4 regions of the Serratia proteamaculans genome follow, and region 3 is predicted to be linked to each of the others. Evidence: predicted binding sites of a transcription regulator. Region 3 holds the regulator's gene; each other region holds the start of a gene.

The links. Region 3 encodes Fur, which represses iron uptake genes when iron is present. Its sites were predicted from a motif close to ATAATAATGAGAACNACTATCAA; they were not measured.
Region 1: QOT07_RS12195 (TonB-dependent receptor domain-containing protein) is a predicted target of Fur. The motif match lies at 6,682-6,704, and genes of this name have one in related genera.
Region 2: QOT07_RS17950 (Nramp family divalent metal transporter) is a predicted target of Fur. The motif match lies at 2,169-2,191, and genes of this name have one in related genera.
Region 4: ftnA (non-heme ferritin) is a predicted target of Fur. The motif match lies at 5,477-5,499, and genes of this name have one in related genera.

Annotation. Positions count from the first base shown of each region.
Region 1 covers NZ_OX461105.1:2,594,147-2,602,241, reverse strand. Annotated here, with positions in the region: gene QOT07_RS12215 (Gfo/Idh/MocA family oxidoreductase) at 1-777, opposite strand, end outside; gene QOT07_RS12210 (sigma-54-dependent Fis family transcriptional regulator) at 972-2,930, shown strand; gene QOT07_RS12205 (Rdx family protein) at 2,998-3,291, shown strand; gene QOT07_RS12200 (heme/hemin ABC transporter substrate-binding protein) at 3,288-4,106, opposite strand; gene QOT07_RS12195 (TonB-dependent receptor domain-containing protein) at 4,190-6,547, opposite strand; gene QOT07_RS12190 (serralysin family metalloprotease) at 6,868-8,095, opposite strand, start outside.
Region 2 covers NZ_OX461105.1:3,848,439-3,856,533, forward strand. Annotated here, with positions in the region: gene mgrA (L-glyceraldehyde 3-phosphate reductase) at 1-211, shown strand, start outside; gene QOT07_RS17945 (DUF2502 domain-containing protein) at 442-852, shown strand; gene QOT07_RS17950 (Nramp family divalent metal transporter) at 897-2,129, opposite strand; gene QOT07_RS17955 (NupC/NupG family nucleoside CNT transporter) at 2,508-3,695, shown strand; tRNA gene QOT07_RS17960 (tRNA-Ala) at 3,821-3,896, opposite strand; tRNA gene QOT07_RS17965 (tRNA-Ala) at 3,957-4,032, opposite strand; gene QOT07_RS17970 (formate/nitrite transporter family protein) at 4,340-5,125, shown strand; gene gltX (glutamate--tRNA ligase) at 5,198-6,607, opposite strand; tRNA gene QOT07_RS17980 (tRNA-Val) at 6,900-6,975, shown strand; tRNA gene QOT07_RS17985 (tRNA-Val) at 7,016-7,091, shown strand; tRNA gene QOT07_RS17990 (tRNA-Val) at 7,131-7,206, shown strand; tRNA gene QOT07_RS17995 (tRNA-Lys) at 7,214-7,289, shown strand; gene dhbA (2,3-dihydro-2,3-dihydroxybenzoate dehydrogenase) at 7,545-8,095, opposite strand, start outside.
Region 3 covers NZ_OX461105.1:1,295,698-1,303,792, forward strand. Annotated here, with positions in the region: gene QOT07_RS06030 (MFS transporter) at 1-1,143, shown strand, start outside; partial or broken gene QOT07_RS06035 (NAD-dependent epimerase/dehydratase family protein) at 1,192-1,266, shown strand; gene QOT07_RS06040 (glycosyltransferase) at 1,398-3,359, shown strand; gene fur (ferric iron uptake transcriptional regulator) at 3,558-4,004, opposite strand; gene fldA (flavodoxin FldA) at 4,325-4,864, opposite strand; gene ybfE (LexA regulated protein) at 5,094-5,381, opposite strand; gene ybfF (esterase) at 5,673-6,446, opposite strand; gene seqA (replication initiation negative regulator SeqA) at 6,688-7,227, shown strand; gene pgm (phosphoglucomutase (alpha-D-glucose-1,6-bisphosphate-dependent)) at 7,305-8,095, shown strand, end outside.
Region 4 covers NZ_OX461105.1:2,105,046-2,113,140, reverse strand. Annotated here, with positions in the region: gene QOT07_RS09970 (DUF4136 domain-containing protein) at 1-440, shown strand, start outside; gene QOT07_RS09965 (CDP-glycerol glycerophosphotransferase family protein) at 784-2,328, shown strand; gene QOT07_RS09960 (YebY family protein) at 2,805-3,146, opposite strand; gene copD (copper homeostasis membrane protein CopD) at 3,216-4,097, opposite strand; gene yobA (CopC domain-containing protein YobA) at 4,101-4,484, opposite strand; gene ftnA (non-heme ferritin) at 4,806-5,324, opposite strand; gene QOT07_RS09940 (DNA polymerase III subunit theta) at 5,697-5,927, shown strand; gene pip (prolyl aminopeptidase) at 5,958-6,911, opposite strand; gene QOT07_RS09930 (TraR/DksA C4-type zinc finger protein) at 7,084-7,509, opposite strand; gene exoX (exodeoxyribonuclease X) at 7,947-8,095, shown strand, end outside.

The DNA of each region.
Region 1 (8,095 bases), 1.3 Mb from region 3:
ATTGCCCGCCTGCAGCATGCCCTGGCTGCCAAATACCTCACCACGCACGTCATAGCCGTAGACCGCCTGGAAATTGGCTTCGGCGGTGGCGATAGCCCCGTTATCAAAGCGAATAGTCACCACCGCCGTGTCCAGTAGCCCGCGATCCTTGAAATCCGGACGTACCAGTGCATCCGCCAGTGCATACACTTCCACCGGCCGGGCCCCAGGGTTGAAATGCAGCAGCGTGTCAAAATCGTGGATCAGGGTTTCCAGAAAGATGGTCCACGCCGGGATTGGCGCGGGATCGCGTAACTGCGGGTCGCGCGTGACCGAGCGCGACAACTGGGTGGTGCCATTCTCCCCTGACTTGACGGCGGCAATGGCAGCGGCAAACCCGGTGACAAAACGGCGGTTAAAGCCCACCTGCAGGACCACTCCTGCCCGGTTTGCGGCGGTAATGGCGTTATCCGCTTCCTCCAGCGTGACGGCCATCGGCTTTTCACAGAACACGTGCTTACCGGCCTTGGCCGCCGCTACCACCCACTGCGCATGCGTACGCGCCGGAGAAGCGATGACGACGGCATCAATGGCTGGATCATCCAGCATCGCCTGCAAATCGCTATAGGCCTCAACGCCCAGACGTTCCGCCAGCCGCTGCGCCGCCCCCGGTAACGGATCGGCCACCGCGACCAACACTGCGCCCGGCACTCGCCGCGCCAGCGATTCTGCATGAAAGCTGCCCATGCGGCCGGCACCAATCAGACCAACGCGCAGGATTTTGGGTGAATGACTCATAGTGATTCCTTATGTGGGGTTACGCCCTCGCGGGCAACAGAGTTCATTAGCGGTATTGCAAAGGGGATGCCAGCTTGAAACGCGGGGAAATTGTGAGGCGTTGCACAGATAGGCGTAACAAAGTGACAACTAAATTGACATGTCAATTTCACATGTCAATAAAATGGACATTACATTCCAAAACGGAGCTGCCGATGCACACCGCCGCTGGCCTGATGCCAATCAAAGATGAGAGCGACCCGATCTTCAGCCTGCCGGAAGGGCCGGAGGCCGGTGAATGGGACAGCCTGTTTTGGCAAGGCTGGCAGGCATTCAACGACGGAGGTCAGCCGGGTTGGATACGCAAATCGATCCTGCAATCCTGGCGGCGCTCGCGGGAGTACGGTATTGACCCCGATGAGTTTGTCTATCACGCACCTCCGGCAGACCAGCTACAGGCCATCCTGTTGCACAACGCCGAGCTGATTACCGTGGCGCGAAGCATCATGGAAAACCTGCTGGCCTACAATCCCGACGGGCATATCAATCTGACCGATGCCAACGGCGTCACCCTTCACTACTGCGGCGCCGACCTGACGCCGGTCGGCAGCATTCTGCGTGAAGAGGTTCAGGGCACCAACTGCACCGCCCGCTGCCTGCTGGAACAGCGCCTGGTATATGTATTAAGCGGCGAGAACTGGAAGTTGGGTTTGCGCCAACGGCATCGCCAGTGTGCCGCCGCACCGGTACGTAACGCCGAGGGCGCGATGATTGGTGTGCTGACGCTCACCGCCACGCCGGATAATTTCAATGCCCATACGCTGGGCACCGTGCAGGCGGCGGCAGAGGCTGTTGGTCAGCAACTAAAGCTGCACCGGCTGCTGGCCGAACAACAGTCGATTCTGGAAACCCTGAATGAAGGCGTCATGGTTTGCGATCGCCAGGGGCGGCTGAAAACCGTTAATCGCTATGCCCGCCAGATTTTTGACGGTCTGGAACCCGGCAACCTCTCTATCGATGAGTTGCTGCGCCCACAATCCGGTTCACTGCTGACCATGCCGTTTTGCAACGACCGTGAAATGGTGTTTATGCCGGCAGGCAAGCCCGCCCTTTCCTGCGTGATTTCCCTGATGCCCGCACCGGATGACGGCCGGGTGCTATCCCTGCGAGAGAACCAACGTATCCGCGCCATTACCCGCCGGGTAATGGGGGTCAGCGCCAGCTATACCTTTGAAATGATTTACGGCCACTCCAGCCGCATGCGCGAGGCGATCACGCAGGCGCGCACCTGCAGCCGCAGTGACAGCACGGTGCTGTTGACCGGCGAAAGCGGCACCGGCAAGGAGCTGTTTGCCCAGGCGATCCACAACGGCGGCGGACGTTGCAACGAACCCTTTGTCGCCGTCAACTGCGGAGCCTTACCGCGCGATTTGGTACAGAGCGAGCTGTTTGGCTACGTAGACGGTGCCTTTACCGGATCGCGCCGTGGCGGTTCCGCCGGCAAATTCGAACTGGCAGACGGAGGAACCCTGCTGCTCGATGAAATTGGCGAAATGCCACTGGAAGCCCAAACCAGCCTGCTGCGCGTGCTGCAGGAAAGCGAAGTTCTGCGGATTGGTGCGGCACACCCGGTAAAAGTAAATGTGCGCATCATTGCGGCCACCCATTGTGACCTGGTACAGGCAGTGGAGACCGGCGCGTTTCGGCGCGATCTCTATTACCGTCTGAACGTGCTCTCGATCCCGGTTCCGCCGCTGCGTGAACGCCGGGAAGATATCGCCGAACTGGTCAACGGCTTCATTCATAAGCTCAGTACGCGGATGAAAAAAGTCCCGCCGCAGGTTTCACCGCAGGCGATGGCCTGTCTGAACGCCTGGCCCTGGCCGGGCAACGTGCGCGAACTGGAAAACCTGGTGGAACGGATGGTGAACCTGTGTGAAGGATTACTGATCGACGTGGGCGACCTGCCCGAGGATATGCGGCGCAGGCCCCCAGAAGCGGACGCCGCCCCCTCAAGCCGACTGGAAGACAATGAACGCGCTCATATCATTCAGGTGATTGGATCCAATGGTGGCAATTTGAGGCAGGCAGCCCAGATGCTCGGGCTGTCGCGGACCACGCTGTACAACAAAATCAATAAATGGCAGATCGATTTAACGCTTTTTCGCCCCTGAGTGACGCATTGACAGCATCGCGGTGGCATCCGATGATGCTGGCAATGTTACCGCTCAGGTCCAATCCATGAAAACATCCCCTGCCGTCACGATCCATTACTGCTCGCAATGCAACTGGTTGCTGCGAGCCGCGTGGATGGCGCAAGAGTTACTCCATACTTTCAGCACCGATTTGGCCTCCGTCACGCTGGTTCCCGGCACCGGAGGCATTTACCAGGTAACCGTTGATGACGTGGTCATTTGGGATCGAAAAATCGACGGTGGGTTCCCGGAGGCAGCAGCGTTAAAGCAGCGTCTGCGCGATCGCTGCTTCCCCGAGCGTTCCTTAGGACATGTGGATAATAAAGGGGCTAAAAGTTAAGGCATAACCGCCTGCGCCGCCTGTCGCAATTGGCCGATGGCAGTCGGCATCGCCAACCCGAAGCTCAGCAAGGCGTTGTCATCAATCACTAACAGCCGCCGTTGTTGACCCGCCGGGGTAAACGTCAACCCCGGTAATGTCCAAAGATTGGTTTCTCCGCCCAGCCGTTGCAGACTGGCTTTACCTATTACCAATAACTGTGGCGCAGCAGCCACCAATCCCTCCTGAGTCAACGACTGATAACGTGCCACCCCAGCCATGGCATTTTCCAACCCGGCGCTGCGAATGGCACCATCGGCTGCGGTGCCATTGCCTGCCCCCATGGCCGTTATCCCAGTGTGCGCCATGATGAACAGTACCCTGACGGGCAACGGGCGAGTAGGTACGGCGGCGATCTGACGCTCCAGTTCGGCCTGCAGAATTTGCCCCTCGGCAACTCGTCCCAAAGTGGCTGCAATAACGGCAATCTTTTGGTTAATCACACCTAATTCGGGTTTGCCGGTCACCGTTACCACGTTAACCCCGGCCTGTTCAACCTGCTGCAAGGCCAATGACGGCTGTGCCAGTTCACTGGCGATCACCAGCGTGGGTTTCATCGCCAGGATCCCCTCGGCGTTGAGCTGGCGCATATAACCGACATTCGGCAATTCGCTGGCCTGCGGTGGTTGCTGGCTGGTACTGTCGCGTGCGACCAACGTTTGCTGCGCACCCAGCGCATAAATAATTTCCGTGATGTCACCGCCAATAGCTATCACGCGCTCGCCGGCGAACAGCGAAAACGGCAGCATCAGTAGTCCGATAATCCATGATTGCATCCGCTAGCTCCTTATGGAGAAGATGACTGACACAACAGCCGTCGTTCAAAGGTGAGCGACGGCTGTTGCATTCAAAGCAGGGCTTAGAAATCTACGTTGACGCCAAGCTGGAAGGTTCTTCCCGGCATGACCGCCAAGGCATTATCGTATGCATCCTGATTGGTGGAGTCCGTGAGTTCGCGGCTGCTCAGGTAATCGCGGTATTTTCTGTCGGTGATGTTATATACACCGCCGCTCAGCTTCACATTGCGGGCCACCTGCCAGTAGGCCGACATATCGACCAGACCGTAACCCGGCACGCGCAGATACTCAGCCGTAGAGTCGGTGAGCGTTCCACCGCTGGCGTTGTTGTAGCTTTCACGGTTGGTAGCCGTTGCCTGCTTGCCTTTGACAAAGGTCGCGGTCACCGCCGCACCGTAGCGTTTTGCCGGATCATCCCACGCCACACCCACTATCGCCTTCATTGGCGCGACGCTGTCGATATCGACATATTTGTCACCGGAGTAGCTGGACTTGGATTTACCCTGGTTATACCCCAGAGCAAAATTGGCGCTCAGGCCGTTAACCTGCTCAAACCAGGTGCCAAAATTCAGCCGGGTGCTGACTTCCCCGCCGTAGATGTAGGCCTTGTCACGGTTTTCCGCCTGATAAATGGTGTAGATATTGGAAGGCACGTTAGTGAACCGGTCTGGGCTGCTGGCACGCTGATAACGGGTATAGGCGATGAAGTTTTTATAGGTGTTGTAGAACAACGAGGTTCGCAACGTCACCCCTTCCACCACTTCCCCCTTCACGCCCCATTCCAGATTGTTGCTGGTCTCGGTTTTCAGATCGGCGTTGCCGATCAACGCGTACTGCGCCGTACCCGCGTAGCTGGAACCAAGGTTCCAGGAGCCATAAAGCTGGCTGGCATTCGGGAACTGTGCGCCGCGTTTGTATTGCAGGTAGGTCATCAACCCCGGCGTAATGTCGTACTGGAAGCTGAGTGATGGCAATACCTGGGTATCGGTGTTGCTTTTGCCGTACAGCGTTTCCAGTTCGGATTCCGTCAGCACCGTGCTGCCGGTGGTCAGGCTGCTCAGGTTCTGCGGCTTGGTGCTCTGGTGAGTCACGCGCACGCCAGGTACCACGGCAAAACCGTGCCCGTCCAGATCAAACTGGACCCGGTCCTGAACAAACCCGCCCAACACGTAGCTGCGGCTGTCTGACTCCGGCTGCATGATGGCGGTAAATGCACTGGGGGCTGGCTCTTCACGGAAGGGGCGCTCGGTATCAGTGATCCGCCCATTGAGCCCACCGCTCAACGTATGCCGACCCAGAGTTTTGGCGATTTGCGTTTCAAAACCGTAGGTGTTGACGTTGTAGTCGGAGTAAACCCGTTCCATGCTGCCGGTACTGGTCGGCATGTAGGTGTTGTCGTGCGCCTGAGTTTGCTGGTAATAAGCTTTCGATGTCAGGGTGTCGACGTAATCATTGAACGGCGTCCATTCATCTTTCAGGCTGATACCCCAGCGGCGCGTATTGCTCTGCTGCTGGGCGGTACCAAGAATGGCGCTGCCGGCCGAGTTCCAACTGTCGTAATGGGTGTGGTTGGTTTTGTCGTAATAATCCACCGTACCGGTGAGTTTATGTTCGTCACTCGGCTGCCAGATGCCGGAAGCCATCAACGCGTTGGAATGCCAGTTGGCCGGATAAGCCTGGTGGGTACCGCTGTTGTTACGCGTTTCCTGACCATCGCGGCGGCTATAAACAAACACCCCGCGCAGTTGTTCATCACCCGCCGCTGCGGTAATGCCGTTATGCCAGCTGCGGTTAGCGGAGTCATAATCGCTTTGGTAACCAAAATAGGTCGGCTTGGTCGGTGACAGGTACTGGTCCGCCGACTTCGGTGAAAACGACACCGCACCGCCGATGGAGGTGTTGCTACGTTCGGTTGAAGTGGCCCCTGACTCGATGTCCACCTGACCATACATATAGGGGTCAAGATAGTCGCGGCCAATGCCAAAGGTGTTTAGACCGGCACGGCTGACATAGCTGCGCCCGGTGGCATCCGGTTGTGGAATGCCATCGACATCCAGCCCGACACGGTTACTCTCAAGACCACGGATGTTATAGCCGGTGTAGCCACTGCGATCGAACCCGCTTTTGCCTGAGGATGAGCCGCCACTAACTCCGGTGGCGCTAATCAACGGTTCATAGCGCATAATCGAACCGAAATCATTACCGCCCTTTTTCTGCATATCCTGCGCAGAAATTGTGGTGAGGGTACCGACTTTCTTCTCAATCACCGGTGCAACAACCGTTATTTCCTCTTCATTTTGCGTGGTCTTTTCTGTTAAGTTTTTCTTTACCTCGGCATTCACGTTAAAGGCGGTGGTGAACAAGGTTCCCCACAGGAAAGACTGTCCGATAACTCCCCGGTAATTAAAGGTTTTGCGCATGTGTTAGCCCTGCAGTAATTATTAGTATGCGCTCCCAGTTGCTTCGTCTCCCGGTGGTTTTCCGGGATAAATGATATTAATAAAAAGTAATAATGCTTAAAGAAAGGTCTTTCTGCGTAGACTTGATGGGACAGATGATAATGATAATACTTATCATAAGCAATATCGATATAGCCCTATTAAATCTATTGCTGGGATATTCCTCAATTTTTACGAAATCCTTACGAAGTGACGCAGGTACCGGGTCAGAGAGACGACTGTCAGGAGGGATGAAGAACAAAGACCTTAAAAAACGGTGGGCATAACCCACCGTTGCAGATTTAAACAATAAAGTCAGTGGCCGTATTGGCTTGCCCTACAATATTAACCAGAAAGTCCGGGGCGGCCTGGCCAGTTATATTTAGCGCTAACTCACTTAAGTTACTTTGTGAATTATAGGTTAGCAGTGCCTCCCCCGCCTGACCGCTGAAACCGTCGACGAAGTGAATAAAGTCTGTGCCTTTATCGCCATGATTAAAGAAGGACAGATCAATCTTGTCGATGCCGGTTTCAAAGTCCAAAATCTTATCCGGTGATTTGATTGGCGAGTCACTCACCGCCGCGAAAACAAAGATATCTTTGCCGCTGCCACCGAATAGCTGATCCTGTCCGCCGCCACCGTAAATAACGTCATTGCCCGCACCGCCATGGAGAATATTGGCCGCATCATTGCCGACAATCACATCATTCCCTGAACCCCCAATGGCATTTTCAATGATGGCGCCCAGAGCGATGGAAACGTTGCCGGTCAACCCGCCGACGTCAGAGAAGGAGCCTTCCGTCAGGTTGATGCGTTGGTTCTGCGTATAGCCCGAGAAATCAAGCGTATCGTTGCCGCCCGCATCCCAAACGGAGAACACCAGCTTCTGGTTGCTGTCCGTCAGCGTGTAGAAATCCCGGCCAGTATTGGAATTGAACCCGTACACCGTATCCCCGGTGCGCATAGTGGTATTGGCGCCATAGAGATACTGAATAGCGGCAATATCGTCAACCAACGGTGCGGCAGCATAATGGCCACCGTTATCACCGCCGGTAACAGCTTCATCCCAATAGCTCATCACGCTGAACTGGCGGGTATCCTCGGCATAACTCGCCATACTATAGTTGGGTGGATTATTTTCATCGGCATTATATTTGCCAGGATGATCCAGTCCCAACGTATGCCCCAGTTCATGGGTGATACTCAAACGCCCGTAGTTACCCAATTCAGGGTGCAGGTTGGCGTAAACCCCATCCCGGGCATCCTCATACTTGTAATTGATATTGAACCAGCTTTGACCATCGGTATTATGCCCGCGGTAGTCGTTGCCGGCACCGCTAAAAGGCTTAATCGCGTAGGCCTGGCCGTCGCCCTGATAATTACCAAAGGTAATGTTGGACTTTTGCCCTGGGGCTACCTCAACAAAGTTAAGGTTTGCCACATCCGCCCAGGACTGCAGCGAGAGCTTGGCCTGCGCCTGTTGATCGGCAGTGAAGGCGCTAAGGCCGGTGTCCTGGTCAGCGAAACGG
Region 2 (8,095 bases), 2.6 Mb from region 3:
GGAAAAAGTGCGTCGACTCAATGCATTGGCGCAACAGCGTGGGCAAAAGCTGTCGCAAATGGCACTGACCTGGGTATTACGTGGCGATCGCGTCACTTCGGTACTGATTGGTGCCAGCAAGACCAGTCAGATTGAAGACGCGGTAGGCATGCTGGCTAACCGCAGCTTCAGCGATGCCGAAATTGCCCAGATCGAACAAATATTAGTGTAATCGGTTACAATGATCGCCGGATCCCACGCCGGCGATCGTCTATCCTCGCCAGACAAATCTTAAATCAGCTGCCCCACACCGCTTTTCAGAATCTCTCTAAGATTCAACCCTAGCCCCACAGGCTAAGATGCCGCTATTGCAGGTAAAACTATAAGGCCATTTTATAAACTGATGAACGCGCTTCATTACTTATAAAACCGGCCAACCCGCTGCGGCGGAAAGGAGAATTCATGTTTAAACCTCTGTTATTGGCCGCCCTGTTGGTGGTGTCAACGGTGCCTGTCATGCAGCAAGCCCAGGCGGACGGCCTCAGTATCGATCTGATGCCGGGCGTGTCATTACGTATCGGTGAACAAGACAACCGTGGCCGTTACTGGGACGGTTATGACTGGCGTGACCGCGACTGGTGGCAGGGCCATCAGGGCCGCTACCTGGGCGATCGCAACCGCCGGGGTTACAACTGGGACGGTTATCGCTGGCGCGACAACGACTACTGGCGCAAAAATTATTACTATCATGAAGGCCGCTATCGCAAATACGATAAGCACTACTACAAGCATCATGATAAACACCACTGGAAAGATCGTCGCCATGATGACCGCGATCACGGTCACCATGGTCATGGTGACCACGACGACTAACAGCAAAAGGCCGGCATCATGCCGGCCTTTCATTTAACAGGTGCTCACAGCAGGCTGCTGACCAGCAAATAACCGTTCAGCCCCACCACTACCACCACGATCAGCTTACCCATCGTCTGTATGGTACGGCTGTTCACCATCTCGCCCATCAACTCACGATTACCAGTGAACGACAGCAATGGCACCAGTGCCAGGGCAATCCCGAAACTCAGCAATACCTGGCTTAGCACCAGAATGCGCGTAGCGTCCATCCCCAGCATAATCACGATAAATGACGGCAGCATGGTGACCACGCGGCGTACCCACAGCGGAATGTAAAAGCGCACGAACCCCTGCATTACCACCTGCCCCGCCAGCGTGCCCACCACGGTAGAAGACAGCCCGGCAGCCACCAGGCTCAGCCCGAAAATGGTCGCTGCCGCCTGCCCCAGCAAAGGTTGCAGCGTCAGATAGGCCTGGTCGAGATCGGTGACGCCACTATGACCATTAAAATGGAAAGCGGCGGCGGCGGTGGCCATCATCGCCAGATTAACAAACCCGGCGATGGTCATGGCAATGGCGACATCGAACTTGGTAGCGGCATAGCGATCGGCCTTTGAATTCTCGCCAGCGGCCTGGGTTAACGACGAATGCAGATAAATCACGTGCGGCATAATGGTAGCGCCCAGTACGCCCGCAGCCAGAAACACCGCATCGCCGTTCGGCAAATCCGGCAGCGCCATGCCTTTTAACAACGGTCCCAACTGCGGCTGGGAGAACACCAGCTCCACCATATAAGCCAGGGCGACAAACAGCAGCAGGCTGCCAATCACCCATTCCAGCGGTTTTTGCCCACGTTTTTGCAGCATCAGGATCAGGAAGGTGGCAATACCGGTCAGGATCGCCCCTTCCAGCAGCGTTACGCCCAACAGCAGTTTGAAACCGATAGCCGCACCAATAAACTCGGCCAGATCGGTCGCCATCGCAATGATTTCTGCCTGCACCCAATAGGCCCAGACCGCTGGGCGTGGAAAACGATCGCGAATGTGCTCCGCCAGGTTTTTACCGGTGGCAATGCCCAGTTTGGCGGACAACAGCTGGATCAGCATCGCCATCACATTGGCCCACACCACCACCCACAGCAGGGTATAGCCAAAAGAAGCCCCTGACTGGATATTGGTGGCGAAATTGCCAGGGTCGATATAGCCGATAGCCGCGATAAATGCGGGCCCCATCAGGGAGAGTTTGATCTTTCTGGATGGGCGCTGAGTGGTCTCTACCACGCGACTGTTCAGCATGCTCTGAACCCTTACGTCTATTAAGCCTGAGGTTATTTTATGTAAATGATAATAATTATCAAGTGCGTTTAGAGCGGTAATACTTATCTCTGCGATAGAGAAAAACCACGGGTTTAACGAAAGGTTTAGCGGGTAGATGGATATTTTCCGTACTCTGCCGAGCCTGATTCAGAGCACAATCGGTCTTATAATGGAATTAGCACAGGAATAGGAATTTCATATGGTTTCATTAAGCTCTTGATTTTTTATGCTTTACCGTACTAATTTAAGACATATCCCACTATGACTTTCCATATTTGCAATAGACCTCTCGTTTTTAAACGTGGCGTTACATAAAATGACATCCGAAATTCAGCCTGCCTCAAGTTTGGAGCAAACATGTCCCATATTGCGCACTTTGCGTTGGCGTTAGTGGTGGTTGCGGTTCTGGCACTGTTAGTGTGCCGCGATCGTAAAAGCATCCGCATTCGCTACGTTATACAACTGTTGGTTATTGAAGTACTGCTGGCCTATTTCTTCCTGCATTCGGAAGCGGGTTTAGGCTTTGTAAAAGGATTCGCAGCGCTGTTTGACAAGCTGCTCGGGTTTGCTGGGCAAGGGACTGAATTTGTATTCGGCGGTATGGGTGATAAAGGTCTGGCCTTCTTCTTCCTGAAGGTACTGTGCCCGATCGTCTTCATCTCTGCGCTGATCGGTATTCTGCAATACATTAAAGTACTGCCGTTTATCATCCGCATTATTGGTACCGTGCTGTCAAAAGTAAACGGTATGGGCAAGCTGGAATCCTTCAACGCCGTCAGTTCGCTGATCCTGGGCCAGTCTGAAAACTTCATTGCCTATAAAGATATTCTGGGCAAGATGTCAGAAAAGCGCATGTACACCATGGCAGCAACCGCGATGTCTACGGTTTCCATGTCCATCGTCGGTGCTTACATGACCATGCTGGATGCCAAGTTTGTGGTCGCCGCGCTGGTACTGAACATGTTCAGCACCTTTATCGTGCTGTCATTGGTCAACCCGTATGACACCAGTAAAGAAGAAGAACTGCATCTGGGCAATCTGCACGAAGGCCAGAGCTTCTTCGAAATGCTGGGTGAATACATTCTGGCTGGTTTTAAAGTAGCTATTATCGTTGCTGCGATGCTGATCGGCTTTATCGCCCTGATCGCCGCGCTCAACGGCCTGTTCAGCGCCATCTTCGGCCTGAGCTTCCAGGAAATCCTGGGCTACTTCTTCTATCCATTCGCCTGGATTATGGGTATTCCTAAGCACGAAGCGTTGCAGGTAGGCAGCATCATGGCGACCAAACTGGTTTCCAACGAATTCGTGGCGATGATGGAACTGCAGAAAATCTCTGCTGAACTCTCTCCTCGCAGCATGGGGATCCTGTCGGTGTTCCTGGTTTCCTTCGCCAACTTCTCTTCCATCGGTATCGTTGCCGGTGCGATTAAAGGGCTGAACGAGCATCAGGGCAACGTGGTGTCCCGCTTTGGTCTGAAGCTGGTATACGGTTCTACGCTGGTCAGCATCCTGTCTGCGTCCATCGCAGGCCTGGTTCTGGGCTAAGCCGAAACCTCAGTGAGACAAAGGTCGCTTCGGCGGCCTTTTTTAATGGCTGTAATTCGGTGTTCGGGATGGAGGAGGAAAGACAGAAAGCAAAAAGCCGACCCTGAGGTCGGCTTTTTAAATGGTGGTGGAGCTAGACGGGATCGAACCGTCGACCTCTTGCATGCCATGCAAGCGCTCTCCCAGCTGAGCTATAGCCCCACAAAAGTGGTACGCTTTAACCGGCGTTACGGTATTCCCCAACCCTTCTGAGATAAAGGTTGGTGGAGCTAGACGGGATCGAACCGTCGACCTCTTGCATGCCATGCAAGCGCTCTCCCAGCTGAGCTATAGCCCCAATCCACAATCACAAAATCCTGTGAACGGGGCGCATAATATGAAACCCCTGAAACACTGTCAACGGCTAAATTGAATTACTCGATCAAGCGCTGAAAAAGCCGCCAAATCAGCGCGTTTCACGCTAAAAAATCGCCAGGACGGGTAAAAATCAGCCATTACCCTGGTCATCTCACAAAATACAAAAAACCTTATCCATTGTGTTGATTTTTATTTAATGGAATGTTAGCGAAATACGCTTGAGTCATCATCCCCACAGGCATAGACTGCCCGCGTCGTAAAATCCACAACTATAAACCGAGTCAGTTATGTCGTTGCATTCACCAAAAGAAATCGCTGCGTTAGCCATTCAGGCCGGCGTAAACAAAAGCCAGGCGTCACTCGCCAATCTGCTCATTCTGGGCTTTCTCGCCGGTGCCTTTATCGCTACCGGCTTCCTGCTGGATATCCATGTGATCGGCACCCTGCCGGCCGAATGGGGCTCGTTTGGGGCATTACTGGGCGCCGCCGTGTTCCCGATCGGCCTGATCCTGACAATTCTGGCCGGAGGAGAGTTACTGACCGGTAATATGATGACTCTGCCGATGGCCTGGTTTGCCCGCCAAATATCGCTGTTTGCCATTCTGCGCAACTGGTTCTGGGTCACTCTGGCCAACCTGGCCGGCAGCGTGGCCGTTGCCTATTTCTTTGGCCACCTGCTTGGCCTGACAGAAGGGGCATTCCTGCACAAAACCTTGTCCATCGCGCAAGCCAAAGTGGATGCTGACTTCCTGCACGCATTTATTTCCGGCGTCGGCTGTAATTGGCTGGTGTGTCTGGCGGTATGGCTGGCCTTTGCCAGCAAAGACGTGCCGGGCAAGGTGATTGGCATGTGGTTCCCGGTGATGGCTTTCGTCGCTATCGGTTTCCAGCACGTGGTGGCGAACATGTTCATTATCCCGGCGGCCATCTTTGCCGGTGGCATGAGCTGGAGCCAGTATCTGCCCAACTTCACCGCCGTGTTTCTCGGTAACGCATTGGGCGGCGCAGGCTTCGTCGGCCTGATGTATTTCCTCGCCTACCGCCCCGCCGTTCCGGCCAGCGAACAGGCCTGATCGACACCGATAAAAAAGCCCCGGGATTGCTCCACGGGGCCTTTTCATTTACAGGCTGGGAAACTATCAGCCTTAAGCTTCACGCCCGGCAATGAAAGCCAGCGCCAGGTCGATGCGCTGCAGAGAACGTTTCTGACCAATAGCATGAACGGTAACATCCATACCCGGTGACTGACCGGCACCGGTCACCGCTACGCGCAGCGGCATGCCGACCTTGCCCATACCTACACCCAGCTCATCAGCCGTGCCCTGAATGGCGTCATGCACGTTTTCCGGGGTCCAGGCAGTGATAGCAGCCAGTTTGGCACGTACTGCCTCCAGCGGCTGGCGTGCAACCGGACGCAGGTGTTTCTTGGCAGCATCAGCGTCGAACTCGCTGAAGTCTTCGTAGAAGTAACGGCAGGACTCGGCCATTTCCTTCAGCGTTTTGCAACGCTCGCCCAGCAGCTTAACAATATCTTTCAGCTCAGGACCGTTGCGGGTTTCAATCCCCAGTTGCTCAACATGCCACGCCAGGTGCACCGCCACTTCTTCGGCAGGCATATGGTTAATGTAGTGGTGGTTGAGCCACTGCAGCTTCTCGGTATTGAAGGCGCTGGCAGATTTGTTGATCGCTTCCAGAGTAAAGAACTCTTTCATCTCATCAATAGAGAAGATTTCCTGATCGCCATGGGACCAACCCAGACGCACCAGATAGTTCAGCAGCGCCTGCGGCAGGTAGCCGTCATCGCGATACTGCATTACGCCTACCGCACCGTGGCGTTTCGACAGTTTTTTGCCGTCGTCACCGAGGATCATCGAAACGTGCGCGTATTCCGGTACTGGCGCGCCCAGCGCTTTCAGAATGTTGATCTGACGCGGGGTGTTGTTGATGTGGTCTTCGCCGCGGATCACGTGGGTGATTTCCATATCCCAGTCATCCACCACTACGCAGAAGTTATAGGTCGGTGAACCGTCGGTACGGCGAATGATCAGGTCATCCAGCTCCTGGTTGCTGAATTCGATCGGGCCACGGATCTTGTCATCGAAGATAACCGAGCCTTCCTGCGGGTTACGGAAACGCACCACGTAGGGTTCGTCGTCGGTATGGCTGCACTGGCTGTCACGGCAATGACCGTCGTAACGTGGTTTTTCACCGTTTTCCATCTGCGTTTCACGCAGCGCTTCCAGACGTTCCTTCGAGCAATAGCATTTATAGGCGGTATTCTGCACCAGCATGTCGTCAATCACCGCGTTATAGCGGTCAAAACGCTTGGTCTGGAAGTACGGGCCTTCGTTCCAATCCAGGTTTAACCAGTTCATGCCATCCATAATTGCGTCAATAGCGTCCTGGGTTGAACGTTCCAGATCGGTATCTTCGATACGCAGAACGAACTCACCGCCCATATGGCGGGTGAACAACCAGGAGTAAAGCGCAGTACGGGCGCCACCGACGTGAAGATAGCCGGTTGGGCTCGGTGCAAAACGGGTTTTGATTTTCATTGGGTTCACTGCCTTATTACGCAACGCGTGTCGGCGGTTGCCGACGATTGCTCGGAATTTAAAAAAGTGGGCAACATTGTACCACCACGCGCTAATTCCTCAACGCTGACACGATATTGCTGCCCCTGATTTCGTTATCTCTGCGGCAGGTTTCGCATAACCATGTGCAAAGATCCGTCATTGCGGGCGATAAATATCGCATCCTGTTTAAATTTGCGGCGAACGATTGAAATCATTTTAAAAACCGTTGACTCACTTTCAACTATCCCTATAATGCGACTCCAACAAGACGGGGCGATTAGCTCAGTTGGTAGAGCATCTCCTTTACACGGAGGGGGTCGGCGGTTCGAGCCCGTCATCGCCCACCATCTTGTTGAGTAGTAAAGCAGTAAGAAATGAGAAGAATGAGGGTGATTAGCTCAGTTGGTAGAGCATCTCCTTTACACGGAGGGGGTCGGCGGTTCGAGCCCGTCATCACCCACCACTCATTCTCTTGTTTGGCAGTACCCGGAAGTTCTGAAGTGGGTGATTAGCTCAGTTGGTAGAGCATCTCCTTTACACGGAGGGGGTCGGCGGTTCGAGCCCGTCATCACCCACCACTTCTGCGGGTCGTTAGCTCAGTTGGTAGAGCAGTTGACTTTTAATCAATTGGTCGCAGGTTCGAATCCCGCACGACCCACCACTACAGAAAAAAGCGCCTTTTGGCGCTTTTTTCGCATCTGACGTCCGGAAGCGCTCAAAACCTCAGTAATTCTCCCAATATCTCCATACAACTAACAATGCTCGTTATTAGGGAGAGCGTGCCGAAGGGGTCGTAGCGGCTTGCCCGCCGGAGCGCCCCTCGGTGCGCTAGGCCCGGGCATCTCGAGATTAAAGACAACTAATAAAGGCGCTGCAAGCAGCGCCTTACGGCTATCGCGAAGGTAGAACCTGATTATCAGGCCGCCAGCGTCGCTCCACCATCAATCACAATATCCTGCATAGTGATATGGCTGGCGCGATCGGAAGCCAGGAACAGAATGGCATCGGCGATTTCCTGTGGTTGAGCAATTTTGCCCAACGGAATGCCCAGTTTGAACTGTTCCGGGAAACCGTTAATGGTGTTCTGCTCACCGGTTTCATCCTGCCACATGCCACGCTGCATTGGCGTATTGGTCGAGCCCGGCGAAACCAGGTTGCTGCGCACGCCATAAGGGGCCATTTCCAACCCCACGGTTTGGCACAGGCTGCGCAATGCAGCTTTAGAAGCGCAGTAGGCCGCCATGCCGACGCGCGGCACATGGGCGGCGTTGGACGCTACGCTGACAATCACACCGCGTCGTTGGCGACGAAACACCGGCAAGGCATGGCGGAACATATTGAATGCCCCACCGGCATTGACCGCCAGACAAGCCAGCCAGTCTGCGGTGCTGGTTTCATCCGTCAGCCCCATGCGCAAAATACCGGCACCGTTGACCAGCACGTCCAAATCCCCCTGCTCCGCCAGCA
Region 3 (8,095 bases):
AATTCGATACGGCTGACCTTTATGGTCGTTGCTTTTTTTTCCGGGATTGCCGGGGCACTGCAAATACCGACCCTAAGCCTATTCCTCACCACCGAGGTGCGGGTGTCGTCATTATGGGTCGGTTTTTTTTATGCGGTTAACGCCGGGGTCGGCATTATTGTCAGTTTTTTATTGGCGAAAAAATCAGATCGCCAGCGTGACCGGCGTTATTTGATTTTAATCTGTTATTTATTGGCGGCAGGGAACTGTCTGTTATTTGCTTTTAATCGCAATTACCTGACGTTAATTACGGCGGGCGTGCTGTTAACCGCCATTGCCAATACGGCGATACCGCAATTATTCGCTCTGGCACGAGAGTACGGGGAGCGTTCATCGCAAAACGTCGCTATGTTCAGCGCCATCATGCGCGCCCAACTTTCTTTGGCCTGGGTTTTTGGTCCGCCGTTGGCTTTTATGCTGGTGGTGAATTATGGCTTCACGGCGATGTTTATTTTTGCCGCCGGCATATTTCTGCTGGTCACACTGCTGGCCTGGTGGATATTGCCCGAGGTCGCTCGCCCCGTGGTGGGCGATGACGTCGCCATACAGCAAAAAACAGTCTTCGATAAAGACATTAGCCTGCTGTTTTTCGCCTCGGTATTGATGTGGACCTGCAGCGCGATGTATCTGATTGATGTGCCGCTGTATATCACGGCCGAGCTGGGTTTGCCGCAAAGTCTGACCGGCTGGATGATGGGCATCGCCGCCGCAATCGAAATCCCCATCATGATCCTGGTGGGACGTTACGTAAACCGAGTGGGCAAGCGCCTGATGATGGCGGGGGCCATGGTGGCCGGCATCGTGTTTTATGCCGGGATGCTGTGGTTTACCTCGACCACCGGGTTACTGGCTTTGCAGCTGTTTAACGCCATTTTTATCGGCATTATTGCCACCGTCGGCATGCTGTATTTCCAGGATTTAATGCCGGAACGGGCGGGTATGGCCACCACGTTATTCACCAACAGCATTTCTACCGGCGTGATCCTGGCCGGAATATTACAAGGGATCCTGACCGAGTACGGGCCACATTCCTCCGTTTATCTGTTAGCCATATTACTGCTTTGTATTGCTTTACCTGTCGGTTTTAAGACCCGGGAAGTTTAGGTGGTTTCTGAGTGAGTCGTTTATTTTAAACACAAACAAGGATATATGATGGCTATATTGGTGACGGGCGGCGCCGGTTATATCGGCTCGCATACGGTGTTGGCGCTGTTGGAATACGGTGATGGAGAGGGGCTGAATAAAAAAAAGGATTTTGGTGTTCAGACATTTATGTTCAGCTCTTCGGCCAGGGCTTACAGACCAGTGAAATATAGAAATTCTTCTACACCGCTGCCAAATCAGTACGGATGGTAGCGATGAAGCTTAACGATGGGCATTTGGGTGTTCTCCAGGATGATCTGTTTCGAGCCGAATACGAGGCACGGATCCACGACCTGAAGTTTGAGTTTGTGAAGTATCAACGTGAAGCCTCGTTGGTCATATTGGAACGTTTTCAGCGTGGGGTCACTCAACTGCGTGAATGGCTGACGGCACATGGGCATTTATTCGATGCCGCCCGCTGTTCTTCACTCTTTTGCGTTCCTACCCGCCCGCTGGCAGCGAGTGAAAAACGGCTGCACCGAATCTGGCTGGGGGGCGCTATCCCTGACGATGCCAGAGAGGTTATCTCCCAATGGGGGGACGCGCAGCAGGCGGTGGCTAGCGCCGAGACGACTGACTGGGTCGGCATGTTGTGGGTTTGGGACGCGCAGCAACTGGCAAGGGATGCGTATTTCATCCCCGTACCGGTGAGAAAAGGTGGCTACCTGGGGGAGTATGATGCCGGTAATCATCGCCTGCAGGTGCATTCACTGAGCGAACTGGCGCAAAAAAGGGTCGGCGACAACCTGGGCTTTATCCATCAACTGCATGATAAGCGCTATTACGCCACGCTTTCCGACTACTTCCGCTTTCTGATTTTGATCGAGATGGGGGGGCTGTACATGGATATCGATACCATACCCCACCGATCGGCGACGCTGTTTTTGATCAAGCCTGAACTGCCAGATTATCTTCAGTTTCTGGCTGGGGGCGAGGTCAGCCACGTCAGCTGGCTGAATCTGTTTCTCGATGAAACCGGCATGATAGTCAGCCGCAAGGGGGATATCTCGCTGTGCCAGATGCTGGCGGGGTTGGATCAGATCTATGCGGCGGAAAGTGGCGAAGTCCCGGACAAGAATTCGGTTTATGAACGGAAGCTGTTTGATCCCTTTTATCAACTGTGGAGTCGCTATATAGGCTGTACGTTCCTCAGTCATGATCGCTTCTGCCGGGATTACGGTGTCCTGTATAACGCTGACCCGCAGGCGGTCACCTGCGGAGTCCGTGGCATGCGCCTGTTGGAGGATGTGATCACCGATGAACGGTTACCGCTGTCACAGGAAGAGCAACGCAGTTATCTGCAATGTGTCAGCCGTTTGGAGCAGGTGGATTGGCGGCTTGAACAACCCTTGGATCTGGCACGCCATGCGGAAATATTTACCGTCGATGAAGTGCCGCGTATGGCCTATCCAGCGCAGATCCGTTCCGATATCGACCATTACCACTATTATTCCGTGCTTTCCCATGACCGCCAGCTTGATCGGGTAAATCAACTGTTTGGAGAATACCTGATCGCCGATAACCGGCGGCAGATTACGGCGGGTAATTACTGGTGCCAGACCACAGGAGAGGGGGATGCGGTGTTGTCGGAGTCGGGGGGATCATTGCATTTTCTACCGGGACGGCAGGCGAGTGAAACAGATAAAACCCGCATGGCGAAGCTGATTTTTAGTACCAGCTACCTGGAGTACTGTTCTGCTGGCAACCGGGCCGGGCTGGATCTGGTGTCGGTACAGCAGGCACAAAATATCGAGCCTTATCTGGATCTGATCACGGTGGCTTACGATCGGCGCGGGACGTTTGTCGGCTTTTTCAATGCGGCTACTGTCAGTGAGCTGTATGGCGTAAAAGCGGATTACCACTACCGCGATGAACTGAAGCCGCTTGATGAGGCTTACGATCACTTTGTGCAAAGCCTGTGCACTGAGGATGATTATTTTATCTGTAGCCTGGCGATTGAAAGCCAGTTTCGCGGACAGGGGCATTTTAACCCGATGTTCGCCCTGATAAAGCAGCAGGCTGATCGGCACCAGGCGAAAAACATTGTGCTGTGTGTATGGCAAAGCAGTGAGGCCAGCCAAATTTATCTGAACAAAGGGTTCCGTGTCCGTGGTGTATTCGATCAGGCCTGGTCGTTGTTCTTTGACCGGCTGCTGTTTCTTGAGTATGAGCTGTGAAGAGTTTGCCCATCCGCGTGTCGGCGGGTGAGTTGACGGTGAAGTGAGTGTAAGTGGGAAGTGAGAGAGAAGTGCCGCTGCAATTGTCGTATTTCAAGCTGTGAACTTTCCCCGGACCTGTCCGGGGATTTTTTTATCCGCTCGTCGCAGGCATAAAAAAACCGCCGTTAAGGCGGTTCTTGATGCCGGTTAAGGGCATTATTTTTTGTCGTGCAGAGTGTCGTCTTCGCGGCAGTCACCAATTGCACAGTGGCCGTACAGGTACAGACTGTGATTGCTGAGCTTGATGCCGTGTTGTTTGGCGATATCACGCTGACGCGCTTCGATAGATTCATCGCTGAATTCGATCACTTTGCCGCAGTCCAGGCAAATCAGGTGATCGTGGTGATGCTGCTGGGTCAGTTCGAACACGGACTTGCCGCCTTCGAAGTTGTGACGGGTCACGATACCGGCATCATCAAATTGGTTCAGTACGCGGTAAACTGTAGCCAGGCCAATTTCTTCGCCCATATCTATCAGTTTTTTGTACAGATCTTCCGCACTGACGTGATGGCATTCCGGATTTTGCAGTACTTCCAGGATTTTGAGTCGCGGAAGCGTGACTTTTAAGCCGGCCTTCTTCAATGCGGTGTTGTTGTCAGTCATGCGGATTCAGTCCTGTTACTATGCTAATCAAGTTGAGGCGTTCTCGCCTGTGGCATCGGTCGGCACAAAGAGTTAATTGCGTCTCATTATAGAACCGGTTGACCTAAATAGAAACCGCCGGTTGTTAACAAAGATATAATTGCACTATTGCATGTCACACACGCAACGTCTTGATGGGCGGGATAAACCGATAACTCAGTCTACCTTGACGATGTGGGAAGTTACAAATTTGTATCTTCGATTGCAGTAATCAGTACTGCCAATGATGGCCCTGCCGGCAACACTATGCACTCTGCAGGGCTTTTGTTCAACCTTTGGCGTTACCCGACAATTTCGGCCAGGCTCAGCTCTTCGACGATTTGTTTTACCCAGCCTTCAACACGTTCGTTGGTCAGCTCCGGTTGACGATCTTCGTCAATCGCCAGGCCGATGAAATGGCTGTCGCTTGCCAATCCTTTAGAGGCTTCGAAATGGTAGCCTTTAGTTGGCCAGTGGCCGACAATGGCGGCACCACGCGGTTCAATGATGTCGCGGATGGTACCCATCGCATCACAGAAATATTCTGCGTAGTCTTCCTGATCGCCACAGCCGAACAGCGCTACCAGCTTGCCGTTGAAGTCGATGTCTTCCAGCGTCGGGAAGAAATCATCCCAGTCACACTGGGCTTCGCCGTAGTACCAGGTTGGGATGCCGAGCAACAGGATATCGAAACCTTCCAGGTCTTCTTTGCTGCTTTTGGCGATGTCGTGAATTTCGCACACATCGTCGCCAAACTGTTGCTTAAGAATTTTCTGGATCATCTTGGCAATGTTTTCGGTATTGCCAGTGTCGCTGCCAAAGAAAATGCCTACATTAGCCATATCGCGTATAACCTTTAAATTCAATTAATTGCATTACACGATGTTAGCGCTGACCACGATAACACCGATTAAAATGATGCCATGACAAGGGATATCCCTCACCGGTAATTGCGTATCATGCCAGAAATTTACCCCGGGGTTTTATCGCGTTTATGCGATGCCGGGTGGAATAAAACGATGTTGATCGGGCGTCATCCTTAACGCCGCGCCGCATGTGCGGCTGCAATGATCAATGTTCTGGCTGGTCGTCCGCCAGTTGTGCCAACAGCATTTGCTCAATAAGCTCGCTGCGGCTGATATTCCGCTGTTCCGCCAGTTTGTTCAGGGCGTCCACCGCATCCGCGTTGATCTTCAGTTCTACACGCCGTAAGCCACGGACTTTATCGCGTCGAAGCTGATTACGCTTATTGATTCTAAGCTGTTCATCTCGGGATAGCGGGTTGGTTTTCGGGCGCCCCGGACGGCGTTCATCTGCGAACAGATCCAGCGTCGTGCGATCCGTTTGTTCTTTTGCCATAGGTAGCGGTACTGCAAGGGAGTTTGCATCTAAAAGCGCGTAGACGCTTCTGGATGGTTCGGTTAACACACTTCGGGCCAATAAACCCTAACCCAAATTTACCCCCAGCCTGGCGTTAATGAACACGCCCGGCACGGCGGCAAAATTATAGCGCGCCATATTACCCCAGCAGGTGGAGCAACGACAATGCTTAACTGAACTCAAAACGCGCTAAGCCGTTATCTTTAGCGCGTTTTTTCACCAGATGGCTATTTTAGGCGGAGTCTGCACTGTTATAAGGTCGCGTTCGGCTCAGGCTTCACCGAGAAAACGGTGAATGGCACGCAGCACCGCCTCTGGTTTTTCCGCATGCACCCAGTGTCCGGTACCGGCGACCACATGCGCGCGAGCCTGCGGGAACTGGCGGGCAATATCTGCGCGGTAGCTGTCCTGCACGTAGGGTGACAGGCCACCGCGAATGAATAATGTAGGATGTGGCCAGGCGGGCACTTCCTGCCAGCCGGTGATGTTTTCGTATTGCTCGATCAATACCGGCAGGTTAAAGCGCCATTCGCCCTGGTGGAAGGATTTCAGCAGGAACTGGATCACCCCTTCCTCTTGCAGATAGTCGCGCATCAATTCCGCCGCCTGCTGGCGTTGGGTGATACCGGCCGCGCTTACAGCCTGTAAGGCGACAAAAATTTCGTCGTGGCGGCGGGTCTGATAATCCACCGGCGCCACATCAATAATGATCAGTTTCTCCACGCGTTCAGGTGCGATTGCCGTTAGCGCCATCGCCGCTTTGCCACCCATCGAGTGGCCGATCACAATCACCTTGTCCAGCTGCAAATCATCCAGCAATGCCAGCAGATCCTTCGCCATCTCCGGGTAGGTCATCACCGCTGAGCGGGGCGACAGGCCGTGGTTACGCAGATCGACCTTAATCACGCTGTGTTGTTGGTTGAGATCGCGCGCCAGCACACCGAGATTGTCCAGATTGCCGAACAGTCCGTGGATCAGGATCACCGGCAGCGCGTCGGACTCGGTAGCCAGCAGTTGATAATGTAATTTCATGGCAAAGTTCATACTGAGAGAGATTCAGATTAGGGTATCATGATTGAAACTCACGATGAATAACGCGGATTTTTCATGGTAAGGTGCTGGGTTGGCAGGGCCGATGCCAAGCAGGCTTTAGGTAATTGTCTGCTTTTGCCGTGTTGAGGCACATTGTTATGTTCGCACCTGCGCTTTTAACCTTATAATCCCATGACTTGAATGCCGGATCTGGCTTCAGGTTCTAAGTAGAAAAAAACAGTACTGGATAAAGATGAAAACTATTGAAGTCGACGAAGAGCTCTACCGTTATATTGCCAGCCACACGCAACATATTGGTGAGAGCGCGTCCGATATTTTGCGCCGCATGTTGAAGTTTACCGCAGGTCAGCCGTTACGTGCTGTGCCGGCCAGCAGTGCTCAGAGCGCCGAGCAGGATAAGATTGTCGCCGTGTCGCGTCCGCGCGATCGCGTGCGTGCCGTACGTGAGCTGTTGTTGTCGGACGAGTATGCCGATCAGAGCAGAGCGGTACATCGTTTTATGCTGGTACTTTCCACCCTGTATACCCTGGATGCGGCTGGTTTCTCCGCTGCTACCGATGCGTTGCATGGTCGTACCCGCACTTATTTTGCCGGCGATCAGCAAACCCTGCTGGCGAACGGAACGCACACCAAACCGAAGCACGTTCCGGGCACGCCTTACTGGGTGATCACCAATACCAATACCGGTCGTAAACGCAGCATGGTGGAACACATCATGCAGGCTATGCAGTTCCCCGTGGAACTGACAGAAAAAGTTTGCGGCACTATCTAATTTAGCGAACAGCCCGTCATGGTGGCCGTGAGCGACATATTGCCAGGCCGCAGGACAGGGATTAGGGAGATATGTCGATGGCGAATAATCCACGTGCCGGGCAGCCGGCTCAGCAAAGCGATTTGATCAACGTAGCTCAGCTGACGTCGCAGTACTATGTACTGCAACCTGAAGCGGGCAATGCGGCACACGCGGTGAAGTTCGGAACTTCAGGCCATCGCGGCAGTGCTCTGCGCCATAGCTTTAATGAAAACCATATTCTCGCTATCGCGCAGGCGATTGCCGAAGTCCGTCATCAGCAAGGGGTGACCGGCCCATGCTACGTGGGTAAAGACACCCATGCGCTGTCCGAGCCGGCCTTTATTTCCGTGCTGGAAGTGTTGACCGCCAACGGCGTCGATGTGATCGTGCAGGAAAATAACGGCTTCACGCCAACCCCTGCGGTCTCCCATGCCATTTTGTGCCACAACCGCAACGGTGGGGCACTGGCCGACGGTATCGTCATCACCCCGTCCCACAACCCACCGGAAGACGGCGGCATTAAATATAACCCGACCAACGGCGGTCCGGCCGACACCAATCTGACTTCAGTGATCGAAAAGCGCGCCAATGAACTGCTGTCATTGCAGTTGAAAGGCGTACAGCGTCAGTCACTGGATAAGGCCTGGAACAGCGGTCGCGTGCACGCACAAGATCTGGTGCAACCCTATGTCGAAGGGTTGGTGGATATCGTCGATATGCCCGCTATCCAGCGCGCCGGCCTGAAGCTGGGCGTTGACCCGCTTGGCGGTTCCGGCATTGCCTACTGGCAGCGTATTGCCGAGCATTACAAACTGGATCTGACGTTGGTGAACGATGCTATCGATCA
Region 4 (8,095 bases), 810 kb from region 3:
CCAACTTCACCCAATACCATACCTACGGTTTTGCCACAGAAACTGCCGGGCAATATCAGACGCTGACGGGCAAGTACATTCAATCGGCGATTAAACAACAGATGGAACAACGCGGGTATAAAGTCAGCGCAACCCCTGACCTTCTGGTGTACAGCACCGCGATGAAACAAAACAAGGTGCAGGTGAACGACGCTCCGGTGCCGGTCGGCCGCAGAGGTTATGCTGGCTGGGGGGGCTATAATCAAACCGTTTGGAGCTATACCGAAGGCACCCTGACGGTAGACCTGGTAGACAGCAAGAAGAAGCAGCTGGTCTGGCGTGGAACCGCCAGCAACACGCTGAGTTCGGATGGTAAAGCGGCCAGCCAGGCCCAGATCCAACAGGCAGTAACCGCGCTGTTTGCCACTTACTCTTTCCAGGCCGGCCCGGCAAGCCGCTGATTATTTTGAGTAATTACGATATTGAGCGCCTCAATCTTGGACGCTCTTTCTCATATTGCTGCTAATATTGATCCGTACCCCCTCGAGCCAACCTCCTATGATACAGTGCAATTAGTAGTCAGAATAATACTCGTGGCTTGTGATTTTTACGTAAAATTACAAAACGCCAAGAGAACGCTGAAACCAACAACATTCCTTTCTGAGGATATTAATAGCCACACAAGAAAACTCTTGTTTATAATTACTTTTTCTTAGCATTCATACTTTTGCATCTATTTTATTTTATGTTATATTGCTCTCTGTAGAGTGGTATGAAATATTGTAATTGTGCAAAGGAAATAGAATGAAAATAATAATCAATTATTTACTAGCGCCTTTTTTAAAAAAAATTGAAATGCTCAATAACGACGTTAATGAGAGCAAAAGTAATATTATAAACTTAGATAAATCAATTCATAAACTACAGGTTGAACTGTGCGATGAAAACAAAAAAAACCAAGAGTTAACCGCGTATTTATTAGAGGCCATGTTAGACGTCAACAAGAAAGCCTTGGCCATCCTAGATAATACAGAAACGAAGAGCGACACTCCCGTAAAATTACAAGAAGAAATAGAAATCATTAAATTAGAATTAAATGAAAAAATAAACAAAGCAGAAATAAATATCAAGAATTATATAACAACAACGACAAGAACTTTAAACATAATATCTAAAAAACAGACTTACAACAAAAAGACACCTACTATTTTATTCTTGATCCATAACATGAATACTTGGCACTCTGTTGCAAACTTATATCATGAGTTATCTGCTGACGCAGATCTTCAAGTAATAATCGCCAGTATCCCACGATCGTTTCCTGGGGTTGATGGGTATATGGGCGAGGATGAAACAAGCAATTCACTAGCAAGAATAGGAATTCATCACATGAGGATAACTACAAGTGATGATAATCAGATAGCCACAATACTGACAACCTTGTCACCTGACATAATTTTCCGACAATCACCATGGGATAATGATATTCCTGATGGTTTTAGCGCTGAAAAAATCAACTTTGCAAAAATATGCTATGTCCCTTACTACGCTATAAACATAGTGGAGAGTATGTCTTCAGGAACTGACTTTGACTTCCAGTCGAATCAATCTCTGCACAATAATTGCTGGAGAATTTATTGCGACACAGAATACGCATATAATGAAATATGCCGAAATTCGCTCTTGCGAGGGATTAATGCCAGATATTTTGGACATCCAAAATTAGACTACATCCATACAAAAATGATTGAGTCTGCTGGAGATGTAACAATACACGAAGGAGTAAATATTCTATGGGCCCCACACCATAGTATTGATGAAGGCTGGCTATCTTTTGGAACTTTCGATGTCAATTATCTGGATTTTTTAAAATTTGCAGAAGAAAACAAAAAAATTAATATTAGACTGAGGCCGCACCCTGCCCTGTTTGATTTTATGAAAGCAAAGTCAGATGAGATGAAAAATAAGGTTGAAGATTTCGTTATTCGCTGGGGAGAATTAGAAAATACAAGCATTGATTATGACCATGACTATATAGATTCGTTCAAATGGTCAGATATTTTGGTGACTGATGGAATATCATTCCTCGTTGAATATCCTCTTTTCCATAAACCTGTTATTTTCATTGAAAATGACAGCCATGCAAAATTTAATGAATTGGGACGAATTGCTGTTCAATGTAGCCATATAGCAAAAAACACCAGCGATGTTATTAGTATGATTAATAAATTTGAGCATGGGACCCTTGATAATAAACAGGAGGCTATTGATAATTTAGAAAGCATATTACTCCCAAATAAAGGAAGAGTTCATAAGATTATTGCTTCAGATATAAAAACAAACCTTTAACACCCATGAGCATCTACCACGTCCATCCTATGGTCGCGCATCTCGTTAAAAACTCATGGGTAATGTGACTTAAATATGAAGCAGTGGTCACGGTTATACGACAAAAATATGAGAAGAAGTTCACGCAGGAAACACTCTGACACAAGTGATTAAGATGCAAGGACATTGCTTTATCGTCGTTGAAGAATAGCGTGAATTTTCGCGGAAAATTAGTTTTTTCTCTTAAAAATAAAAAACAAAAAAAAGACCGAATACGATTCCTATATTCGGTCTAGGGAAATGGCTCTTGGGAGAGAGCCGTGCGCTAAAAGTTGGCATTTTGTGCAAGGCTTGTTCAGCCGTGCACTTTAAGAGTAGCTTACCGCGCTATTTTTGCCAGCCAGCCACACGGCCAGTGATAGTTTCATGAAGAAATTAATTCCGCATGATTTTTCTTCACCGGTTAACCCCAAACTAAACCATTGTCGGATAAGTGATTAGTTGGCGCACAGCTTCTCGGCACGTTCACGGTACGGCTCAACACTCATTTTATGGCCAGGATTGGCGGCGTCATCCAGCAGGATCACGTCCAGCGGCAGGGCGCGTTGCTGCCCTGCTTTCACCTGCGCGTCTGCGGCAGCATTGAGTGGGTATTGCATCAGTGTGCTGTTGTTGAGTACGAACAGCGCGCCGCCACTGCGGCACTGCAGCGTCACCTCTTCTTTAGTGAATGCCCACTGCTTGCCGTATTCCAGCTTGGTGATGTTGACCAGTTGATCTGCCGCCAGCGCACCGGTCGCGGTCGCCAGCAGCGTCATGCCGAGTAATACCGATTTCATGTTATGGCCTTAAGGTTGCTATTTGATCCAATTTTCTCGCAGTTTGGGGGCATCCGGCAAGCCGCAATGTTACACCGGCGCATAGGTTGCAAATAAACTGACCAACAGCAGCACGCCCGCGCCCAGCCCCACTTCAATCCAGCAGGCCAGCACCAATCCTCGCTGTGCCAGTTGCGGCATACTGCTCATCGCCGGGACGATGGCGTAACGATTAGCCAATGCGACCATCACCATCAGCGCCACCAGCGCGGTTTTGAACAACAGCAGGCGCTGGTAAGGAGAATCCACATCCAGCGGCCAACTGCCCAGAATAATCAAACTGTTAATCACGCCGGTCAACACCACCAGCACTACCGCCAGGTGGCCCCAACGCGAGAAGCGTATCAATGTAGTCACTGCATCGCTGCGGCTCTGTGGTTGAGCCAGGTAGCGCAGGCAAACCAGCAACGGCAGCAGACTGCCAAACCAGTAACCGGCTGCCAATAGGTGCAACGCATGGTTAACACGGTGCAGTGCGCCCAGCGCCCCTTCATGCATTGCCGCATGGCCGATAAATGCCATGCTGACCAGCAACAGTGTGGAAAGCAGCGCCAAAAGCTGCGTGCGGCGAGGTTCTGCCAGCCACAGGCTCAGCAGTGCCAGTAATGAAATGCCCAGGTGCCAACGCCAGACTTCGCCAAAGGTGGTGCCCAGCACCGCCCACCACACGTCCAACTGCCAGGTGTCGGCCCAGCCGTCACCCATCTGTCCGGCCTGAATAGCCAGCAACGCCACGGCAGAAAGCCCGGCAAGCCAGGTACAGGAGACCAGCAAAGGACGCACGTCACGGGTGAGATACGGGGAAAGGCGCTGCGGCGACAATAAGGCGGTGAACAGGCTGGAGCCAAACATCAGCATCACCGCCGCAAAGTGCACAAAGCGACACAGGACAAACAGGGTCGCCAGACTCATGGGTTAGTTTACGGTGAAGCTGTACTGGCCTTTGGTTTTATGACCGTCGACCGAAACCACATGCCAGCTGACGTTATATTTGCCGGCCGCCAGATCGCCTTCGATAGGCAGATTGACCTGAGTGTTGTTGTTCGCATCAAGCTGCAACTTGCCGGTTTTCACTTCGGCGTTGTCCGGGCCAGTGATTTTAATGCCGCTAAAGTTAGGCTCGATACCTTCTGAGAAGTTGAGCGTCAGCACTTTCGGTGCCGGACTCACGCTGGCATCTGCCGCCGGCGTTTCAACTTTCAAATGAGCATGCGCCAGCGCCTGCTGTGAAGACAAACCGACAAACAGCACGAAAATAGTGGAAAGCAGGCGATAAGAAGAACGAATTTTACCGATCACAGTGATATCCCTTAAAGCAATAATCGAGGGTGATAAGGGGTAAGGCTAACCGCCTTGGCGATGTATCAGCAGCCCACCCCACCGCAGATGATTGCGCCACGGGTAAACAGAAGAAGTGATTAGCGAGTAACCCACTGTTTTAACTCTCTACCATCCCTGTAGCGTATCGGGTCAAATGATAACGAGTGTCATTATGCAAGTCGAGCAGAACGCTGGCATTTTGCGATCCAGTAGCACATATCGCTGCATAACCGCGATAAACTCAGGGCATAAAAAAACCGCGCACCGGGCAAAGCCGACACGCGGTTTTAACAAAAGCGATTAAACCTGGCCGTTAGCGCTTTCGCCGGCCGCACCCATTTTCTTCAGATCTTTATCAATGAAGAACAGTGCATTGCCGCTGGTCCCCACCAGTGCCAGTTTATCCAGCACGGATTTGAACAGCTTCTCTTCTTCGTGCTGCTCGGCAACATACCACTGCAGGAAGTTGAAGGTAGAGTAATCGTGGGCAGTCATTGCCGCGTGTGCCAATTCGTTGATCTGACGGGTAATCAGTTGTTCATGTTCGTAAGTCTGCTGGAACACGTCTGCCAGGGAGGCAAACTCAACCGGTGGTGCAGCGATGCTGCCCAACAGTGGCAGAGAACCGGTATCGCTCAGGTATTCGAACAGGCGTTGCATGTGTTGCATCTCTTCCTGAGAATGCTCTTTAAGAAATGAAGCTGCACCTTCAAAGCCTTTATCGCTGCACCACGCGCTCATTTGCAGATACAGGTTGGCGGAGTAAAACTCCAGGTTCAGTTGCTCATTCAGCTTTTTGGTCATTTCTGGCGTCAGCATAATTATTCCTTTTATTTTGCAGGTATCAATTTAATTTTCCGCATTATGCCTTGGTGAAAACAAAATAAACACACTTGATTCACATCATTATCGATTTAATTTTAAATAAATTAAAAATCAATGAGTTATAAAAACATTAATTATTCATTTAAATTATTATGATAACCATTTACATCTGTATATTTAATCAAAAGGCGAATCATTCTTATTTAAAATAATAAATAAATTGCATTGCTATTGGAGTAATAAATAACCTCACCCACAGTGGGTTATTACTGATGCACCGCCCCCTTTGCGCTTCAGGCTTGCCAAGTGCCGCCGGGTGCATTACCTTCTGCGCTGATCCAATGCGGTAACAGTAAGGAGAATACGGTGGGTTACAATCTGGCAGAGCTTTCCAAAGAAGAGATGGACAAAGTGAACGTTGATCTCGCGGCTTCCGGCGTGGCGTTTAAAGAACGCTACAACATGCCGGTGATCCCAGAAATGGTTGAGCGCGAACAACCGGCGCACCTGCGTGATTATTTCCGCGAACGCGTGGCGCATTACCGTGCCGAATCGCACAAGTATTCGCGTCTGCCGTACGAGCCGAAGTCCAAATAAAAAAAACCCGCCGTCATGGCGGGCTCAGTGTCATTTGGCAGCAAACCTGTCGGTGGCCAGCATCAACTGATGCAGGATCCCCGGTTCGTCAAAGGAGTGCCCTGCTCCCTCGACAATATGCAGCTCTGCCTCCGGCCAGGCCTTCGCCAGATCCCAGGCGTTTTGCACCTGGCAAGCCATATCGTAACGGCCATGGATAATCACCGCAGGAATATGGCGGATCAATGGGACATTGCGCAGTAACTGGTCATCGCTGTCCAGGAAGCCCAGATGGGTGAAGTAGTGGTTTTCAATGCGGGCGAAAGCTAGCGCAAAGTCATCCTCACCAAAAGAAGCCGACTCGCTGCTTGGCAGCAAGGTCACCGTCTCCCCTTCCCACACGCTCCACAGCTTTGCCGCTTCAAGCTGCACCTGCAGATCCGTTGAGGTCAGGCGCTGGCGATAAGACGCAATCACGTCCTTTCGCTCTTCTTCTGACAGAATCGACAATACGCGCTCCCATTTCTCCGGGAAGAAGCGTGAAGCGCCGTCCTGATAGTACCAATGCAACTCCTGCTTACGCAGTGTGAAGATGCCACGCAGCACCATTTCGCTGACGTGCTGCGGATGGGTTTGCGCATAGGCCAACGCTAACGTCGAGCCCCAGGAACCACCAAACACCAGCCATTGGTCGACACCGGCCATTTCGCGTAGCCGTTCAATATCCTGTACCAGATGCCAGGTGGTATTGTTGTCCAGGCTGGCGTGCGGTTTGGAGCGACCACAGCCGCGCTGATCAAACAGCAACACCTTATAGCGCTGCGGATCGAACAGTTGGCGGTGATAAGGGGAAATACCGCCGCCTGGCCCGCCGTGAATGAAGACCGCCGGCTTACCGTTCGGGTTGCCGCTCAGCTCCCAGTAGATCCGGTGGCCATCTCCAGTGTCCAGCCAACCGCTGTCATATGCTGCTAACGGCGGGTACAAACCTCGTAATTGTTCCATGGCGCTTCCGTCTCTCTGTGGGTCATACCCTCATCAAAGCCGAAGCGGCCCATTTGGTCAACGGTAAATCCTGAAAACTCCTACACTCCCCAACAAGTTAGGGTGCGTTTGCTTAAAATGAATACGACCAGCCAGCAAAATGCCGGCTGGTTATGGGTGGCCAGCCGTGATCTTAGCCCCGTTTACGCAGATGCGGTTCGCGCATTTCCTGGGCAGTTTTCGCTTCAATGCTTAGCTCCGCCGTCGGCCGCAGCAACAGACGCGCCAGGCCGATAGGTTCCCCGCTTTCCCGGCAATAGCCGTATTCGCCGTTATATAATCGGGTCAAGGCCGCGCTGATTTTCGGCAGCAACCGGCTTTCACGATCCAACTGACGGAACAGCAATCGCAGGTCCTCTTCGCGGGCCGCTTTGTCCGCTTCATCACCGGACACTTCGCCGCCGTCGATATCCCGTTTCAGCGCCTCAATGTGCTGCAACAGTTTCTGTTGCTCATCAAGCAAGCGCTGGCGGAAAAACGCCTGCTGAGCCGGGTTCATGTATTCAGACTCCGGCATGGCCAGGAGCTGCTGTTGGTTTAATAAGGTCACAACCTTCATTGTGCTCTCCGGTTATCATTCAATTGTTATATTATAACATATCATAATATTTAAGCAGCCATTCATACGAAAACAAAATTCTGCCTATAAACAATCAATTAACAAAACCACCGGCTTTCATGCTTGCATCCAACAGGCGTAAGGGGGTTAATGGCTGAGCAACCCACCCAACCATAGGTAACTGAGAGGCCATCATGAGTAAGGGAATGGATAGCAAAAAAAATGCGAAGAAGAAGCCGTTGAAAACCCCTGCAGAAAAACGTGCAGGCAAACGCGCGAAGAAAGGCCAGTCGACCGGCGAGTAAGCGAACTTCTAACCGTAATTAAACCCGCCAAGGCGGGTTTTTTGTTGCCTGCAATACCTTGGTCCCTTTCAACGGTTGGCAGGAGCACGGCTGCCGGTTAAGCTAAACCTGTGCAGCCACTCTGAGGAAACCATGAATTTACGCGTAATAGACACTGAAACCTGCGGACTGGAAGGCGGCGTGGTAGAAGTGGCTTCTGTTGATCTGATCGACGGACAAATCACCAACCCGATGAGCGACCTGGTCAGCCCCGACCGCCCCATTGGCATTGAGGCCATGGC